DNA from 3 places in the Shewanella sp. 5_MG-2023 genome. Region 3 is predicted to be linked to each of the others. Evidence: predicted binding sites of a transcription regulator. Region 3 holds the regulator's gene; each other region holds the start of a gene.
The links. The regulator sigma-54, encoded in region 3, starts transcription at its own class of promoters, with help from an activator protein. The targets are predictions, from matches to a motif close to GTTGGCACGNNNNTNGNNT.
Positions count from the first base shown of each region.

Region 1: Q4557_RS03270 (LiaF domain-containing protein) is a predicted target of sigma-54. The motif match lies at 1,984-2,002, and genes of this name have one in related genera.
Region 2: Q4557_RS01535 (formate/nitrite transporter family protein) is a predicted target of sigma-54. The motif match lies at 1,537-1,555, and genes of this name have one in related genera.

Region 1 is NZ_JAUORC010000004.1:99,241-103,604, forward strand. It holds gene Q4557_RS03260 (patatin-like phospholipase family protein) at 1-308, shown strand, start outside; gene Q4557_RS03265 (nitroreductase family protein) at 1,022-1,681, opposite strand; gene Q4557_RS03270 (LiaF domain-containing protein) at 2,083-2,739, shown strand; gene Q4557_RS03275 (sterol desaturase family protein) at 2,854-3,603, opposite strand; gene Q4557_RS03280 (winged helix-turn-helix domain-containing protein) at 3,826-4,364, shown strand, end outside.
Region 2 is NZ_JAUORC010000002.1:138,744-143,107, forward strand. It holds gene Q4557_RS01525 (LysR family transcriptional regulator) at 1-73, shown strand, start outside; gene Q4557_RS01530 (cation diffusion facilitator family transporter) at 382-1,272, shown strand; gene Q4557_RS01535 (formate/nitrite transporter family protein) at 1,592-2,428, shown strand; gene putA (bifunctional proline dehydrogenase/L-glutamate gamma-semialdehyde dehydrogenase PutA) at 2,626-4,364, opposite strand, start outside.
Region 3 is NZ_JAUORC010000027.1:5,294-9,657, forward strand. It holds gene rapZ (RNase adapter RapZ) at 1-685, opposite strand, end outside; gene ptsN (PTS IIA-like nitrogen regulatory protein PtsN) at 682-1,125, opposite strand; gene hpf (ribosome hibernation promoting factor) at 1,128-1,415, opposite strand; gene Q4557_RS15605 (RNA polymerase factor sigma-54) at 1,439-2,923, opposite strand; gene lptB (LPS export ABC transporter ATP-binding protein) at 3,058-3,789, opposite strand; gene lptA (lipopolysaccharide transport periplasmic protein LptA) at 3,789-4,364, opposite strand, start outside.

The sequences.
Region 1 (4,364 bases), on a different contig from region 3:
ATATTCACGTTATCCGTAACGGGGTATTAAAATCACCTTATATTTCCCTACATGATAAAGGCCTTGAACTACTGAATCGCAGTTTGAAAAGTATGACGATTCAACAAGCTAGAGGTGATTTATATCGAATGCTGTATTACAGCGAAGTAAATAACTACGATTTGTCATTCACTTATATTGACGACAAGTTTGATGCAGAACCTGCCACCAAGAAAATGTTTGATCAGCAGTACATGGAAGCCTTATACCAAAACGGCTATGACAAGGCGGTAAACAACAATTTATGGCAAAACCAAGTTCCTTATTAAAGAAGTTATAGTTTACTTTCACGACTCTCCCAAGCCATTACTGGGAGAGTAAAATCAAGCTAATACGTCATTATTAATCCCACCTTTTTACCATTTTATCAGCATTTTTAGTCGCTTTAGTTATGACTCTACACTTTTTGGAATAACTTACCATGTTGAGAACGACTTGAAACACTGAACATAATGGCGGCTTTATCAATAAGCTGCAGCTAAGTAATTCCTCTTCTTAATACTGTCTGTTGTTAGCGATTGCGCAATGCCTTAATGATATTACTATCAACCAAAGCAGCTGCATTCATCCATCAATATTCATGCCTCCCATCAAATACATTCCATTCTTCATAATATCGTTTCAGCGCCAGCGGTTCATGGCATGACACGTATGAATAGCACCTTGCAGAGGCTACTCAATTTCATCAGTATTCCAGTTAAAGTCAGTCCCTATAAAGGTTTAACTCATGCTCAACGTTAATGTGACGGGTTACATTGCAGCATTATCAGTCATTTAGGGCTTATTAAAGCCGAACCTAAAATTTTCCACCTTCCTGTGAAATAGTGACTGTTTAAAATGGAGACTAAGCTGCTGATTTAATCTTTTAAAAATACTCAACACAAAAAAGCCCATCATGAGTACATGATGGGCTTTAATAACAGGGACAGAATAATCAATTAGAAAGGTGTTACAAGCTATAATTTAAACGACCAAATATAGTTTATAAAACTGTGATGATATCTTGTTCAGGTAAGCGTGATTTAGGTAGGCCAAAGTTATAATCTTCGCCCTCTTTGTGATAACCCATTGCTAGCGCAAACTCACAAACGTAACCATCTAACTCTTCTTTAAAAATCTCACCAATTAAGCTTGGGTCAACGCCTTCCATCGATGTAGAAGCAATCCCTAAACGAGCTAGCGTATGCAAGGTATTACCAATAGCAATATAGGTTTGCGCTTTAGTCCAATGGCCATTAAAACCACTGTCATCAGTATTTTGCTCTGCAAAACCAAAAGCACCATTTAGCATGTTGTCATACATGTCTGCCGGTAAATGACCTGACGACACTTCAACATCAACAACTTTTCTGTAGTCATCTTTAGTGAACTTAGGGTTATGGGCAAATAAAATCACATGGGAGGCTTCAGTAGCATGAGGCTGATTAAACTGGTGCATATTGGCAAACGTTTCATGAAAACGTTGTTTTGCCACATCAGTTTCTAATACGATAAATTTCCACGGCTGTGAGTTAATAGAAGAAGCAGTTAAACGAATCGCTTGTTTCACTACGTCCATATCCGCTGCTGAAATACGCTTACTTGAATCATACTTTTTCACAGTATAACGTTTATTCAAATCTGCAATAATTGGGTGTGACATAATGATTTTCCTCATAGGTGATGCCGATGCGGTGCATTTTAGGCTTTTCCATTGAGAAAAAAAGAGTGCTAGACACCAATCTTTATGGAGTTTTTAAACCATAAAAAATCCGTAATAGCGGGTGCAGATGGCTCTATAGCGTAACTATACGTAGAAAAAATGACAAACCCATGGCTGTTCACTGGTTATTTTGACTAATTCAGCTGGCTACTTTCACTATATCATTTGCATTTATAAAGGTTAAAAACGATAACGCAATGCTGCAAGAATGATAAAGCACTGTTTTTATATAGCATCTTTAAACTGGCCTGCATATTGCTTTAATTTAACTTAAATACAACATCTACCCTAGTGACTAAAATCTGAGTCACTATGTACTATAAAGTCCAAGGAGTGACATTATGGCCGTGATTTTAGAAGATCGCCCTATTGAGCAAGTCAGAGAACAAGTTATCGATCAGTTAATTGTCAATTATAGCCACGGCATTATCTCTGCTGAAGCCTTTGAAAGACGCCTTGATGAGGCAATGAACTCAAGTGTTCATCAAGAGATCGTCGCACTGGTCGCAGACCTAACCTTAACCGCTGATACTGACTATAGTCAGCAAAAAGACCACCAGTTTGCGCCAAACTATGGCAGCAAAACTGCCACTGAAGATATGCGCTTAACCAGCATATTAGGTAACAGTGAACGTAGCGGCCAATGGGTGGTGCCAAAGGTTATTAAGGTTAATAATATTATAGGCGAAACCACCCTGGACTTTAGTGATGCCATTTTTCAGCATCAACATGTCACCATTGAGATTAATTGCTTTTTGGGCAGTAGCAGTATCTATGTTCCTGAAGGCATTAATGTGGTGTGTAAAACTTACGGGCTCGTCAGTAGCATTGAAAACAAAGCGCCTTCTATCGCAACCCGCCAAGCTCCTGTCATCACCATTGAGGGTAAGGTTATTTTGGGCTCGCTGGAGGTGTCTATCAAGCGCACCATTAAAGAAAAGTTTATCGAGTTTGCCAACAATTTAAAATCGGCATTCGATACTAAAAACTACTTTTGATACTAAAAGCGGTTTTTGATAACAAACAACTTTAGAGGCAAGCAATCATTAAAGCCGAACATCAGCGAGGCTTAAGAAAGCCTCATGTTCGACCATTAACGATGTTTGATATCATTAGGGCTTTGAAATATCACGCCATAACAGTAAGTCCTTTACTCTAAAGGACGCGCCTTGATAAAAGCCGATATCGTTAGCAAAACCTGGCGGATTTTTAAAGGTGCCAAACAAGATATCAAAAATAGGCAGATCGGAATAATTATACTTATGCAGGCCTTTTTGATGGTGCACCGAATGGCTTTCTGGTCGCTGAATAATATATCCAAGCCACTGAGGGGTGCTAATATTGGTGTGTTGAAATACGGCAATAAACATGGTGATGTATAAAAACCAACTAATTGCCTGAGGCGATAAACCCACAAAAAGATTAAGGCTAATACTGCCAACTAATGTAAAGCCAATCATATCTAGTGGGCTAAAATAAAAAGCCCCAAATGAGTCTAACCTTTCGGCGCTATGATGCATCTGATGGAAAGTCCGCCACAGTAGAGGTGTTCTGTGCATACTGCGATGCCAAATATAAATACCAAGTTCGAAAACCAATAGGGCAATAATAGTACTAACCCAAGGGGTTAACTGCTGCAGGTTGAGCAATTGGTAAGGCAATAAATACTTATCCCAAATCAAGGGTAAATAAGTCGAAAGATAAAAATAGCACACAAATACCAACAGTGATTTTGCATACCAACCTTTTACCTTTACTTGTTGTTGAGCAGGCTTAATCGCTTCAAGTAACATTAAGCCAAAATATATCCCCAGCAGCGCTAAAGAAACTGGGTCCAGCAGGATGTCTAGTGGCGTAGGCATAATCGCACTCCTTAATGTATTTTCAATTTTTAAGAAGTGTCATTATCGGCAAATCACAGTTACAAACATGATGGTTAGCTAACGATTTAGTATTAATTAGCTCAAGCTTGCCACTGGCTCAGCCTAAGTTGATAAATAAAAGGCCAATAGTCAGCTAGAATTGATCCTATCGATTTTTGCTCTAAATACCGTTGTTCATGTCTATAAAATAAGGGATTATCTATGCTGTTTCGATTTAACAATATCGAGATTGATACTGAACGGTATGAGATCCGCAAAGATAGCCATGTGTTATCGGTAGAGCCTAAGGTCTATGACTTAATTATTTACCTCATTGACAATAGGCAGCGTATTGTTTCTCGAGATGAGCTGTTAAACCAAATATGGGCAGGGCGGGAAGTCACTGACACCACCCTCAGTAATCATATTAAAACCGCCCGAAAAGCCTTAGCGGATGATGGTGAACAGCAAAAGGTCATTAAAACCATCAGATCTAGAGGCTATCATTTCATCGCTGATGTAGAAGCAACTAATAGCACAAATGCAGATAAGGAATTAGCAGCTTTACCCTCGCAAACTGTGCCTGTTAAAACCCTAAAGCAAACTCCGGTAACGGCAAATAGCAAACAAACACCGGCACTAAAATCAACAATCACAATCGTTAGTCTAGTTTTAGTCATCATAGTGATTATTGTCAGCAGCATTTATTATCAAAACGCCCCCTCTACAGCAGCAATAAAGCCGCCCTATTTACTCATTAC
Region 2 (4,364 bases), on a different contig from region 3:
AAGTGGCCTTAATGAGCATCCCGCGACAAACTGGTTAGCCGATCAGTTAAATGACTATCTATTTGCTTTTTAATCTTGTGTTCATGATAAGCCCATCCTCGATGGGTCATTAAATCAAACTGTTCAACTGGTCCATTTCAATAACCAGCTATCACCTTTGTATTAGCTTATTCGTGTTATTTCGGATTCATGCCAAGCACTCACTGTCAATATAATTGACAGATGGTTGCTAAACTAAGTCATTGAATAGCCTTGCTATAATAATATTACTATCAAAATAACCTCACAGACGTTGAGTTTGTCATTGCTGATTTAATACAGAATGCCAAACTGTACTCAATTACCTATACGGGTAAATGATTAATTTTATGAGGAATTCATATGTGTGTGCCATCTCAAGCAATAGAGCAAAAAGTGTTGATACTGTCTTCAGTATTTGCGCTGATGTTTGCTGTAGGCGGCTTGGCGGTTGGGCTGATATTGGGTTCCTTAGTCATAGCCTTTGATGGTTTATACTCGTTAATTAGTTTGCTGTTAACTATTTTGTCACTGCTCGCCGCTAAGCTTATCCATTCCCCGAAAGATAAGCGTTTTCCCAATGGTAAGGCGATGTTTGAACCTATTGTTATTGCGATCAAAGGTGTGGTGATTATGAGTCTAGTGATTTATTCACTGTTTGGGGCAATCGATAGTTTAATACAAGGTGTCAAGCCGTTAGACATTGGTGTCGCGAGTGTTTTCGGGCTGATAAATACCCTTGGTTGTGGTTTTGCTTGGTGGAAAATAACCCAAATGAGCCGCGAGTCGCACTCAGGGTTAATTGAAGCAGAAACTAAGCAGTGGCAGATGGATACTTTGCTCAGCATGGCTATTACGCTGGGGTTTGTTATCGCATGGGGCTTAACGCAAACTTCGCTGGCTCAATATGCAGGTTATGCCGATCCACTCATGATGATATTAATTTCAGCTTACTTTTTGAAAGTTCCTTTTTCTATGGTGAGTCAAGCGGTCAAAGAGCTATTGCAAATGGCACCACAACAAGAACTGATTGCAGAAGTATCCAAAGGCATGAAAGAAGTTGATAGCCAAGAAACCCTGCATTTAGGCAGTGTCGTCAAAGTGGGAAATGAGCTTAGAATTGATATCAATGTCGTACCTAGTGAAGAGTCAATTATAAAGACCGGTGATATCAAAGTATTTCAGCAAAATCTCAAGCAAAAGTTATCAGCGCTGCCATACAAGTTAGAGCTTAAAATGAATATTGCCATTTAGCCATTTAGTCATCAAGCTATTGCTAGTCACTACAATAACCATATTCGATTATTGGTACCATTTGAGTCTTAACGAAGACTCACTTATCCGCCGCAACAACCACTAACTTGCTCATTACGCTTCATTTAGCGAGACAAACTTGATGCTAAATACGGCCTTTCAATAATGGCTTTTTTGCGCTATCTAGGTGCAGCTTGCACTACTTACAACCATTTTTAAAAAATCTAATTAGATTAGGGTGTTGATTTATAAGTATTTATCAACCTTGGTATGAAGTTGGCTTATTAGCAGTCAACTACATAACTATAGGGAATGCACTATGTCATATATCGAGCCAAAGGAGTTTGCTACCAAGATGGTAGATGCTGGGGAGCAAAAAATCTTCATGTCGACACGAGATACATTAGTTAGGGCATTTATGGCTGGCGCGATACTGGGACTTGCCGCTTTTTTTGCCATTACCGTTATCGTGAAAACAGGTAGCTTGTTAGTCGGATCATTATTATTCCCGGTTGGGTTTATTATGTTGTATCTGATGAAGTTTGATTTGCTGACAGGTGTATTTACCTTGGTGCCTTTAGCTGTCCTTAACAAGCGACCGGGATGTACCTGGGAGCAACTTTTTAGGAATTGGGGGTTAGTGTTTGTGGGGAATTTTGCCGGCGCGTTAACCGTGGCATTTTTTGCATCCTATATCCTGACTTATGGTTACAACACTGACGGTGGAGTATTAGCGGCTAAAGTGAGCTCAATTGGTGAGTCACGTACGTTAGGGTATCAAGAGCATGGCGTGGCAGGCTGGTTTACTATTTTTATTCGCGGCATGTTGTGTAACTGGATGGTGTCTATGGGAGTGGTAGGCGCTATGATCTCAACCTCAGTGAGCGGCAAAATGGCTGCAATGTGGATGCCTGTGATGCTGTTCTTCTTTATGGGTTTTGAGCATTCAATCGTTAATATGTTCCTATTTCCATTTTCAATGATCATGGGCGGTGACTTTACTGTTAGCGACTACCTATTGTGGAATGAAATCCCAACGGCATTAGGTAATTTAGTCGGCGGCTTTTTACTCGTGGGCTTACCTTTGTACTTAACCCATGTTAAGACAAGCCCTGAGCGTAAAACTGCTGCTGAAAAAGAAAGCTTAGCTTTATAAGCAGTGCTAAGGCCTATCCTTGTCTCGATTGGGCTTTGTTATGGCGATTCAAGTGATACCTGCTTACTTAATGGTAAGCCGTTGATGGTTTTATCGGTAAATACTATTAGCTTGAACACTATTAACCTAAATAAAATAGCTTGAACAAAAAATGCCCGCAGCTGCGGGCATTTTTATGGTTTCAAACCTGCTAATTATTAGTCTTCAGCATCACCAAGGGACAATAACGTCGCGTTACCGCCAATGGCAGTAATATTGTTGGTGCGGGTTTTTTCAGTAATAAAACGAGTAAGGTAGTGTGGTCCGCCTGCTTTGGGGCCAGTACCTGATAAACCTTGACCGCCAAAAGGCTGTACACCCACTACTGCGCCAATTTGGTTACGATTAATATAGACGTTACCCACATCAACCTTGTCTGCAAGATTTAACGCATGGCCTTCATTGCGGCTATGAATTCCTAAAGTAAGACCAAAGCCGGTGCTGTTTATCTCGTCAATAACCGCGGCTAAATTAGCGGCTTTATAACGAATAACGTGCAAAATTGGCCCGAAATGTTCTTTCTCAAGCACTTTAATTGAATCAATTTCTACCGCTGTTGGCGACACAAAGTGGCCATTTTCAGTGCCTGCGGGTAAGTTGATTTTCTTAATTAACTTACCAACTTGCGAGATATGATCAATATGGGCATTTAGGTTCGCTTTTGCAGTGGCATCAATCACAGGGCCAACGTCAGTTTGAACAAAGCTTGGGTTACCAATACTGAGCTCTTCCATCGCGCCTTGCATTACATCTAATACGCGATCGGCAATATCTTCTTGTAAGAACAGCACTCGCAATGCCGAGCAGCGCTGGCCTGCACTGGTAAACGACGATGAAACCACATCTGCAACCACTTGTTCTGCTTGTGAGGTCGAGTCAACTATCATCGCATTTTGACCGCCAGTTTCAGCGATGAGCGGAATGATAGCACCTTCACGATTAGCTAATGTGCGGTTAATCAATTTAGCAGTGCCGGTTGAACCAGTAAAGCACACACCGCCAATACGTTCATCAGCGGTGATCGCTGCGCCAACAGTAGCGCCAGTGCCTGGTAAGAACTGCAGTACATCGACAGGAATGCCTGCTTCATGAGCTAATTGCACTGCGCGGTAACCTACTAATGAAGTTTGCTCAGCGGGTTTGGCAATCACGGTATTACCAGCAGCTAGCGCCGCAGTAACTTGGCCCAAGAAAATCGCTAATGGGAAGTTCCAAGGGCTAATACAAACAAAGATGCCGCGGCCTTGAATGAATAGTTCATTTAATTCACCCGTCGGCCCAGGAAGCAAAGTTGGCGCCGCCATCATTTTCTTGGCTTGAATAGCATAGTAGCGACAAAAATCTACTGCTTCACGGACTTCATCAATGCCATCTTGTAAGCTTTTACCTGCTTCACGAGTACAAAGGGCAATCAGCTCTTCGCGGTTCTCTTCAAGTAAGTCAGCCAGTTTTTGCAGTGCAGATGCACGCTGCTCAACGGGGGTATGACTCCAACGATGAAAAGCGCCATGGGCAGAACTTAATGCAGCTTCAATTGCCTGATTATTGGCAAAAGCTACTTGTCCCACCGTTTTAGTGGTGTCAAATGGGCTGAGTACATTTTTGGTTTCGCCGCTTAAGGTCTCGCCATTGACTAATGGCCCAGCAGTCCATTGGGTATCGTTAAATTGGTCAACGCCGGCAAAAAATGGCGCAGACTCAGAAATGATGTTCATGTTTAATCCTTTAGAGTTTTTACGTTCTATACCAAAAATATCTTCCGGCAGAACAATTTTGTTATTAGCTAAAGTTTTATAAGCTTTTAAAGTGGTTAATGGATGCACCACTAAGCTTTCGATAGGGGTTTTCGGGTCCACTAATTTGTGAACAAACGAGGTGTTAGCGCCGTTTTCTAATA
Region 3 (4,364 bases):
AAGTGTCAAAAAGGTTTTCAATTTGCCAGATAAACTTATTCACCAAAGGCTGTCGCTCTAAGAACTCTTGCACGGGCGCATCTAGGCCTGTGTAGGGCCTTAACTCAAGCTCCCAGTGCGGATTCGGTAAAAAGCGCACATCAAACATAAAGTCTGCTTCAGCCGGCATGCCATGCTTAAAGCCAAATGACTCAAAATGTACCACTAATTCTTTATCAACACTGCCTAGCAAGATTTGCCGAACATGATCGCTCAATTCGTAGATATTAGTTTGCGAGGTGTCGATATAGTGATCAACCATTTTGGCTATGGGTTCGAGTAACCGCCCCTCAAGCTTAATGGCTTCTTGTAACGAAATTTGATTCTTAGACAGTGGGTGTAATCGGCGGGTCTCACTAAAACGCTTCAGTAACACTTTATCGTTGGCGTTTAAAAAGAAACTGGTAATGCTGGTATCGTCAGACAGTAAAGCAATTTGCTCTTTGAGTACTTTGCCTTGCTCTTCGATATTACGCACATCGACGCTAATGGCGACAAGCTCGTTACTATCTTTAAGCTGTTCAAGCAGGCTGCCAATCAGTGGCAGTGGCAGGTTATCAACACAGTAATAACCTAAATCTTCAAGCACTCTCAGTGCGACTGATTTTCCTGAACCTGAACGTCCCGATACGATGACAAGTTTCATGCAGTAATAACCTGATAAAGTTCTGTAGCGTCATGACTCTTTCGAAGTCGTTTAAGTATCAATTTATCACTGAGTTTCTCTGCCATGCTAGATAATGTGCTTAGGTGTTGCTGGCACTGATCTGCAGGTACAAGAAGCGCAAATAAAATATCTACAGGTTGCTTGTCTATGGCATCAAAGGCGATTGGCTCTTCGCATTTGATTAAAATAGCAATGGGTTCTTCGATATTATCTAAGCGCCCATGTGGAATTGCTATGCCATTTCCTATACCTGTACTGCCCATTTTTTCACGCGCTATTAGACTTTCAAAAATAGCCTGTGAAGAAAGGGTTGGGTACTGGGCAGCCATTAAATTGCTGATTAATTCCAGTACCTTTTTCTTACTGCCCGGAGTGGCACAGGTAGTGCACGCCGGCTGCAGGATGGTACGAAGTTCCATCGTTAATGCTTAGTGAGTTTCTCTTTATGTTTAATTACCTGACGGTCTAGCTTATCTATCAGGGCGTCTATTGCCACATACATATCAGCGTTACGCGATACAGCAAACACTTCACCGCCTTTTAGGTGCAGTTTGGCTTCGGCAATCTGTTGTAGCTTTTGAACATCGAGCACAACGTGAACATTATTGATCTGTTCGAAGTGTCGTTCAAGCTTTGAAAATTTTGTTTGCACGTATTCCCGTAAAGATTGAGTTATTTCAATATGGTTTCCAGTCAGGTTAATTTGCATAGGTCATCCTCCAATAACAAAAGTTATAAGCTTTTGCGTTGGTTTGAGGGAGGGATGAGCATTGCCTCTCGATATTTGGCTATCGTACGTCGAGCAACGTTAATCCCTTGTTCAGCCAATAGTGTCGCCATTTTACTATCACTAAGAGGCTTTTTCGGGTTTTCTGCAGCTACGAGCTTTTTAATAAATGCGCGAATTGCTGTAGAAGAGCATTCTCCACCATCATCGGTACTTACATGGCTTGAGAAAAAATATTTTAGTTCAAAAAGTCCACGGGGGGTATGCATGTATTTTTGGGTCGTGACCCGTGAAATGGTCGACTCGTGCATTTCAACCGCTTCAGCAATATCATTGAGCACCATCGGCTTCATGGCTTCTTCACCGAACTCAAAGAAACCTTGCTGAAATTGTACGATACAGTTAGCCACTTTTAGTAAGGTTTCATTACGGCTATCGATGCTTTTGATAAACCATTTGGCTTCTTGTAAATGACCACGAATAAATTGGCTGTCAGCTTGGCTTGAACCGCCTTTGGCCATAGCTGCATATTGCTGATTAACGCCAATTTTAGGCATGTTATCGGGATTTAGCTCGACCACCCAGCGACCATTCTTTTTAAGTACAGTAACATCAGGAATGACGTACTCATCTTTAATGGGGGTAATTTGCAAGCCTGGACGTGGATTGAGCGTTTGAATAAATTCAATGGCTTCACGTAAATCATCTTCTTTAAGCTTGGTTTTACGCATCAGTAACCTAAAGTCACGACCGGCGATTAAATCAAGATGATCTTTAATCAGTAACTTAACATTATCTATGCAAGGAATTTCATTAGGGTATTGGCCTAATTGAATTAATAGACACTCACTTAAATCTCGCGCTGCAATGCCGACGGGATCGAAGTGTTGTACCCGTTTAAGTACAGCTTCAACTTCATCGAGTTCGATATCGTCAGTGCCTAAGGATTGCAAAATGTCTTCAACGCTCTGGGTGAGGTAACCGCGCTCATCAATGGCATCAATAATGGCGGTTGCAATCACTAAGTCATTTTCAGAAAAGGGAGTGAGGTTTTTTTGCCATTCAAGATGCTCATACAAGCCTTCACTGGTTTCGCCTTGAAACGGCATATCATTACCGCTCGATACTGCGCCAGAGCCAGAAGTCGGCGAGGCGGTATACACCTCATCCCATGTGGTATCCATAGGGAGTTCTTCAGGCATAGAATCTTTAGTGAGCGATTCAGTGGTATCAACCGTTGAGGTGTCTTTTTCTATGGTGACTTGGCTATTATCACTAAAATCGGTGTCAGTTTGCAGGGCGTTTTCTTTTACGGGCTCTTTGGCTTTAGTGAATTCGTCTTCAAGCTCTAATAGCGGGTTTGAATCAAGTGCTTGTTGAATTTCTTGCTGTAGCTCCAATGAGGAAAGTTGCAATAAGCGAATCGCTTGTTGCAACTGTGGGGTCATGGTTAAGTGTTGACCCATTTTGAGTTGGAGTGAGGCTTTCATGTACCGCTTGTCCCTAATTGAATTACATCATCGCGACGAACAGTGTGGGCGCTAGTTTATGATCCTAGAAAAATAGACTAGATTAAGGTTTGTTGTTGGCCGCGAATGCCATACTAAAAACTGAATAGTGCTAACTATAGCTTGAATTGTTCACCTAAGTATACCGACCTAACTTGCTGATTGACTAAGATCTCAGCAGGTGTTCCTTCAGCAATCAAGTTTCCGTGACTCACAATATATGCTCGCTCACACACATCAAGTGTTTCACGGACATTATGGTCGGTAATTAGCACCCCTAAACCACGGCTTTTAAGTTGTTGAATAATTTTCTTGATGTCGATTACTGAGATAGGATCTACCCCTGCAAAAGGTTCATCTAATAAAATAAACTTAGGATTTGCCGCTAATGCGCGTGCAATTTCAACTCGGCGACGCTCGCCTCCCGATAACGCCATACCTTGGCTATCACGGATATGAGTTATGTTAAATTCTTCTAATAAATGTTCCAGTTCTTCAATGCGCTGCTCATTTGATAAGCTTTTGCGAGTTTGAAGCACTGCCATTATATTATCGTGTACTGTGAGCTTACGAAAAATACTGGCTTCTTGAGGTAAGTAGCCAATGCCTTTTCGGGCGCGCAAATGCATTGGATCTGCGGTTAAATCATCTTCATCGATCAGAATGCGGCCCTTATCACTTTTGACTAGGCCTACGACCATATAAAAGGTGGTGGTTTTACCCGCGCCATTAGGGCCAAGTAAGCCAACAATTTGGCCGGTTTTTACCGTCAGGCTGACATCTTTTACTACCTGGCGACTTTTATAACTCTTAGCGAGATTTTCAGCGGTTAACGTAATTTGGGTCATTAGTCATTTTGCTCAGCTGCTGGGGCTGACAATGTCGCCTGCGCCTCAGCGTTAAGTGATTCAGTTACTTCGGGTGTTTCAGTTGAGTTCACAGCCTCTACAGCAGATAAATTGTTGTTTTCAATTATAGCTGGTGGCGTGTCATCACCGGGTTTAGCGCTGTCTGGTAAATGTGGTTGCTCATCTTTTTTCTTTTCAGAATCAATCAAGTCTGGGTGACTTTCTGGTTGAAAAATAGTGATAACCCGATCTTCACCAGTACCGGTGCTTTCAGCAATTAACTGCTGCTTTTCAATGTTGTAGCTAATTAGGTTACCAGTAACCTGGCTGCCAGCTTGGTCCAATTTAGCATTACCCGTTAAGGTTAAAATGCTAGTGGCAAGCTCATATTTAATTTCATCGGCACTGGCAGTACCAATACGGCCATCATCTAACTCTTGGGAAAATGTCGCAGGGTTACCTGTGGCAACCATGGTTTTTTGGGTGCCGCTTTCGGTGCCAAATGCGCGTAATTGGTCGGCATTAATGTTAATCGACCCTTGAGTCACATTAACTGGGCCATAGAAGATGACCTG